2 regions of the Ureibacillus sp. GCM10028918 genome follow, and region 1 is predicted to be linked to the other one. Evidence: riboswitches for the same ligand, from Rfam matches in the RefSeq annotation. Region 1 holds a riboswitch; the other holds the start of a gene.
What was found. A riboswitch is a leader RNA that binds a small molecule or an ion and turns the genes downstream of it on or off. The one in region 1 is predicted to bind cyclic di-AMP.
Positions count from the first base shown of each region.

Region 2: another riboswitch for cyclic di-AMP. It lies ahead of ACFQU5_RS16630 (cation:dicarboxylate symporter family transporter); the one in region 1 lies ahead of ACFQU5_RS10875 (TrkH family potassium uptake protein).

Region 1 covers NZ_JBHTFK010000007.1:329,796-333,215, reverse strand. The annotation lists gene ACFQU5_RS10880 (potassium channel family protein) at 1-335, opposite strand, end outside; gene ACFQU5_RS10875 (TrkH family potassium uptake protein) at 359-1,699, opposite strand; cyclic di-AMP (ydaO/yuaA leader) riboswitch at 1,854-1,993, opposite strand; gene ACFQU5_RS10870 (cupin) at 2,098-2,466, opposite strand; gene ACFQU5_RS10865 (hypothetical protein) at 2,604-2,825, opposite strand; gene ACFQU5_RS10860 (NUDIX hydrolase) at 2,920-3,333, opposite strand.
Region 2 covers NZ_JBHTFK010000034.1:16,606-20,025, forward strand. The annotation lists RNA gene ffs (signal recognition particle sRNA large type) at 1-67, opposite strand, end outside; tRNA gene ACFQU5_RS16625 (tRNA-Ser) at 370-462, shown strand; gene ACFQU5_RS16630 (cation:dicarboxylate symporter family transporter) at 822-2,078, opposite strand; cyclic di-AMP (ydaO/yuaA leader) riboswitch at 2,211-2,362, opposite strand; gene ACFQU5_RS16635 (RraA family protein) at 2,680-3,306, opposite strand.

The DNA.
Region 1 (3,420 bases):
GTTTCGAGTACCTGACCATGACGCTTACTTGTTGCTTTCGCGATAATTTTTTTGATTCCTAAATTTTTAAGAAGCATTGCCGTTAGTATACTTGATTGTATATCATCCCCAATTGCTACAATAACACAATCGAAGTTCGTTATACCCAACGAAGTAAGTGCCTTCTCATCGCTAGCATCCGCTATTGCACAATCCGTTACATAAGGCTCTGCGTTTTCAACACTTTCTTCATTAATATCAATCCCTAATACCTCCTGCCCTGCTTCATGCAACCTTCTCGCAATACTTGTTCCAAATCTACCTAACCCTATTACTGCATATTGATTTTTAGACATTGTTCAACTCTCCTTATGATTGCTTAGCCAATCATCATATTTCCATTTGGACGTTTATAAGTTTCTTTGACTTGTCTTTTAGTAATCGCAAATCCAAGAGTTAACGGCCCTAATCTTCCTATAAACATCGTAATTATGATAAAGATTCGCCCGAGTGGCGTTAGTTCCGGAGTTAAGCCCATTGATAGCCCCACTGTTCCGAACGCTGAGGTTGCTTCAAATAAATACATTATAAAATCATGCCCATGCTCTGTAATGCTAAGTAAGAAAGTCACAAGGATAACAATCAACACCCCACTTACAGCAACTGTGAAAGCTTTTAAAATTGTCTTTTCAATAATTCGGCGTTTAAAGATCACGACATCTTCTCTACCTTTCAATTGAGACAGAACCGTTGCCATTAAAACTGCAAAAGTCGTAACTTTAATACCACCTGCTGTAGAACCTGAACCGCCACCAATAAACATGAGAAAGATTGTTAAGAACAAGGTTGCGTATGTCAGATCGCCCATGGATAAAGTATTTGCACCTGCTGTTCTAGGACTTACACCATGAAAAATGGCACCCAATACTTTCCCTCCAAGATTTAATGGACCTAACGTCTTATCGTTTCCATACTCAAATAAGAAAATTAAGAAGGATGCTCCCACAAGCAGAAGTAACGTTGTACTTAGGACCACTTTTGTATGAAGTGAAAGTTTGTGTGTTTCAGGATATTCGTATAGCTCATTAATCACGACAAATCCAAGACCACCTATGATAATGAGGGAGCATATTGTTAAAACAACAAATGGATCATCAACATACCCAGTTAAACTATTGAAATCTCCGAATATATCAAATCCTGCATTATTAAAGATTGAAATACTATGGAAAATCCCAAAGTAAATTGCTTCACTAATGGGCATATCAAATGTAAAACGAATGGCTAGTAAAGTAGCACCTATACTTTCTGCAATCACCGTAAAGAGCAACACCCTTTTCACTAACTTCACCATACCAGCAGTAGAAGTTGCATTATATGATTCCTTTAAGAGGAGCCTCTCTTTTAGTGAGATTTTTTTACCTAACAATGTAAATAGAAATGTCGCAAAGGTCATAAATCCTAGACCGCCAATCTGAATGAGTACTAGAATGATAATTTCACCAAACATCGAAAAGGTATCACCAGTATCAACAACAACCAGCCCCGTAACACATGTAGCTGATGTAGCAGTAAAAAGAGCATCTAAAAATGATATACTTATCCCATCCTCTGTCGCAATAGGGAGTGTTAGTAAAAATGCCCCTACAAAGATGACCAAGGCGAATCCCAGCACTAAAATCTTAGAAGGATTAAGCCCTTCTAAAAGTAAATTTTTCATGTTTCTTCTCCTCTAATTCAAAGTAAAACTACTTTAAAATAAGCTTCTTTCTCTATATCACTTGATTTTTTGCACAATAAAAGACCGCAGTTAAAACAAGTAGCAAATTTGTGGATATACACAAAAAGGCACCTTGAATTAGGCGGTCATATAAGACCTCCTTCGCTTTAGCCGACGAAGTTAGCTGACGGATAGGATGGCGAAGAAGCTGAAATCATCCCTTCTGCAACTGCAGAATTAACCCCAAAAGATTGGGTCCTCCGTTCTCATTATGAGATTTGGCCATTTATTATTGATTTTGGATTCATTCTACGCCTCAATAAGTCACTTGTAAATATAAAAAAATACAAATTTGTGTAAAAAAATCCGCCTAGTATGGTTCTTTTGCATAAGGCTTATCAATACAGCTTTTCTCCCCTTAAAGGCATGAAAGATGATGGGGTTAATGCTTCACTCTCAATAACAATGGCGATCAAGCCCGTCTCAGTCTTTGTCTCATGCCATTCATCTTTTTCCCAAAATACTGCATCGCCCTGCTGAATTTTATAGTACTCTTCTTTTTCACTCCGGACATAGCCTTCTCCATTCAACACTAATAAAAGTTGAGGAATAACTGCTTGATGAAGACCGACAATACCGTTTTTCTCCAAATACATACAACCTATGTGCGCTGCCATTTCCGTTTGCAAAATACGTGACATAATAAAATTCGAATTAAATTGTGTAATTGTCTTACCACTTTCTTTATTAAATTTATAAAACTCCATTATGTACCTCCATTCAAACTCATCCATTCACTTTCTCCGCTTACCTAACCCAAATAAAACAAGGACATTAGTCTTTGTCACTAATGCCCTTTGTATCGTAAATATTCGATTAACTGTATTTATTATCCTTTAAATTTCTATTTCCTATTATGGTATATCAACAGAAGCGAGAAGATGATTAATAATAAAAACCCCACAAATGACAGAATATCTGCCATTAGCACGATAAATTGTTCTAGTGTATTGGCTCCGCCTCCGCTGAATACGCCCATTAAAGCAGAACCTAGAATCGAACTATTTAATAATGCCAGTACCGCACTTCCGATTAAGCAGTAAAGTAATCTCGAGCTTTTAGTCAATGTGAAAATACCTCCTTATGCTATTTTAATAAAGAACAGCAAAGAAGGTTACTCCAATAAGGATAAACAAAACTTTATGTTGATTGCTCTCCCTTCACACAATATTCAAAAGGTATTGCTCTAGAATGTCCCGGTCTTCAGGGAAAGTAAGCTCTAAATCTTGTATTTCATTTATAGATTTCCATGCAATATCATGGATTAAGTTGTCAGGATCCTGAATGGTTTTAGTTCCACCAACTAGTTTGACTAGAAAATAATGAACTTCAAAGGAGATATTCACTTCATCATAGCTCCCCATTTTCACTTGAAGTTCTTTTTGAATTTCGACCTTATACCCGGTTTCCTCCTCAATTTCCCTGATACAGCACTCCTCAAAAGTTTCATTGATTTCCCTTCCACCGGAAGGAATTGACCATGTTTTCTTTTCTTCCGGCTTACCTTGTAACACCATTAAAAGTTGACCATTTTCGTTGATACAAACACCTGATGAACCATGCCATTCTTGCATATTAAATCACTCCCTTTCATTCATCTACTTCTGCAATTCCAAGCGATTCATGTTCTTTTCGATAAAACTTTTGTAACTTGCCAACTT
Region 2 (3,420 bases), on a different contig from region 1:
AAGGAATTCAGTCTCGCTAGAGCGGATTGCGAGTTACAGGGCACCGCTACCTCCCCACCTAGCACGGCATAAATTAGTATACTTTATACCAAGGGGTAAATGCAATGTTTTGTTCTGGTTATTTTGGAAATGTTATGTTTTTCTATTAAAGCACATTTATTTTGAGTTATTTTCATATCTTTATATTATCTTTTTTGAGGAAAACAATCTTTCAACAAAATACTTTAGTTTTTATTGAACACTCTTTTCAATATATTTGATGATAGCAGAAAGTTTTTGCCAATCTCCAATAAAAAATCGTATAAAACTATTGACCAAGGTTATAATACATGATATATTATTTCTTGTCGATACAGTTCGACATTATACGGAGGCATACCCAAGTCTGGCTGAAGGGATCGGTCTTGAAAACCGACAGGCGGGTTACACCGCGCGTGGGTTCGAATCCTACTGCCTCCGCCATTTTTTTATAAACATTCAACTACTTAACCGTTTCTTGTGTATACGGTTTTTTATTTTATTAAACGACTTAAGAGGTTTTTTACCTTTTAAGTCGTTTTTTTGTACCTTGATAATTTACGACTGTCGCAAGTTTTCGTCGCAGTCAAAACAAGTATACCTAGGTTTACATCGCTTGCAAGGATAATTCCCCATTAAAATCGCAAACCTTCCATCTCAGATTGGGTACCTCACCGTTTTACTCTAATCCTATAGCCGACTTTCATTATCAAATCATCATCCAAGCCTAAAACAATGAAAAAAGACTATCAGCGCTAAACGCCGATAGTCTCGAATGAATATTTTTATACAATATCGCTTTATTAAGCTTTTTGAGTGTTTTCAACTTCAGTATTAGGGTCAAATTGACCTTCCCATTTAGCAACAACAAGCGCTGCCAATGAGTTTCCTACTACGTTAACCGCAGTACGTCCCATATCTAGAATACGGTCAATACCTACGATAAACATTAGACCCTCTGGTGGTAATCCCATTGTGCCGAACGTTGCCAATAATACAACGAATGATACACCTGGTACACCAGCCATACCTTTTGATGTAACCATCAAGACTAGCATTAACATGATTTGTTGACCAATACTTAAGTGAATACCGTACATTTGAGCAACAAATAGTGAAGCGATTGCTTGATATAATACCGATCCATCTAAGTTAAATGAATAACCTGTTGGAATAACAAATGTTGAGATATGCTTTGGTGCACCAACTTGTTCCATTTTGTCCATAATTCTTGGAAGAACCGTTTCTGAACTCGATGTAGAGAATGCCAAAATTAGTTCTTCTTTAATCACTTTAATTAATTTAAAGATACTGTACCCAATGATTTTAGCCATAATACCTAATATAACAACTACAAAGAAAATCATTGTTCCATATACAGTTAACGCTAATTTAGCAAGCGGGATTAACGATGCAAAACCATATTTGGAAATTGTTACTCCGATTAAAGCGAAAACGCCAATAGGAGCGTACTTCATAAATAAGTTTGTTACATAGAACATAGCATGTGATATACCTTCAAAGAAGCTTAATGCCGTTTTCCCTCTTTCGCCTATCGCTGCGATACCAAGACCCAATACCAATGCAAAGAAGATAATCGCTAGCATATCGCCTTCAACCATTGCCTGAATAGGATTTGTAGGAACTATGTGAAGAAGTGTATCTACAATAGATTTCCCTTCTTGTTCATGTGAAGTATCAACATAACTAGAAATATCTGTTTGGTTTAGATTATTCATATCTATACCAGAACCAGGCTGGAATATATTAGCGGAAACTAGACCAATTGCAATTGCAATCAATGTCATCCCGATGAAATAGGCCAATGATTTACCACCCAGTTTACCAACGGATTTCAAATCACCAACACCAGCAATTGCAACAATAATACTAGAAAGTACAATTGGTACAACAATCAATTTGATCAATCGGAGGAAAAGATCCCCGAATGGCTGTAAAACACTTTGTGCCGTTTCGCTTCCATAGAAGATTCCACCGACAACAATCCCTAAAATAAGACCGATAAAGATTTGCGTAGCTAAACTTAATTTGAACTTCATTAATTACCCCACCTTCTTGATGATTTTTAATTTAATTAATTACTCTGGTAAGGGAAACAAGTATATGAATGAAACTTATTAATATAATTAACACAAAAAAGCTTGTACCATCGACTAACTAAATCTCTTCATATCGCTTCCTTTAAACGCTTACGAGGTTAGCTTTCGGGTTAGGACTTCGGAAACAGTAAGCCCTTTCTTTTCAGAATTCACCTATAACGGAGACATCCGTATAAATCATTTGGGTCCCCCGCTCTTAAAATAAGATTAAGCGAAATATAGCTAATTAAATACTATCATTAATATACTTTAAAAGTAAATACTAGATTATTTCCATCTTAATACGCAGATCTAAAAGAAACAAGAGCGGCCAAGTATTCATGCGGTTCTTGATTGTCTCCTTGATACGGTTGTAAATTGCAGGTTATGTTGCAGGTAACACTTTAGCTGTAATCGTTATGTAGAAATAAGAATAACGTTAGATGGAGATAATATGGTATTATCATACAGAAAAAACAAAATAAGCCGCGATTTTCTTTCGCGACTTTTGAATGTAAGCAAACTCGAAATATTAAGTTCAGCTCTTTGCATATTCAACTTTTTATTTTGACAAAACCTTATCTAAGTAAGCACGAATGGATGACTCACCACCAGATAAGGCAACAGATTCACGCAGTTCATCTTTTCGCATTTTATCTTCTGCTTTACTTGCTATTCTTTCAACCTCTTTATTGGGAACGATTACAACACCATCCAAGTCGCCAACTATATAGTCACCTGGATGGACGGTTACACCACCAATTGCAACCGGTACACCTACAGCACCTCCCCCATTCTTAAAACCTGCCGCAACCGTTGTACCTAAAGAGAATACAGGAAAATTTGATTCCCGAACTGCTGCAAGATCACGTATAACCCCCTCTACAACGAATCCTTGTACCCCTACACCCTTTGCTAATGACATAACAAAATCCCCGGCTACTGCCCGGTTTGTATTTCCTTTTGCATCAATCACGATTACATCGCCCTTTTGTGCTTTACTTATAGCTTCTAAAACAGCCCCATTCTCTCCATCGGGCAACCTTACTGTAAGAGCCCGTCCAGCTATTTTGAAGTGATCACTAAGCGGTTTAATGCTACTAGCAACATTTGTATACCCGCCTATTGCATCTGAAATAGCCGTCGTAGGTAAACCGAATAACCTTTGTTGAATAATAGTTGTTTCCAATTCTACCGCCTCCTAATTGGCTAAATATTGTAATAATTCAAATAATATAGGAATATTAGATTAAGTTAAATAAAATTTTTTAATTAATTTAGATATCGGTAGCCCCATTAAAAT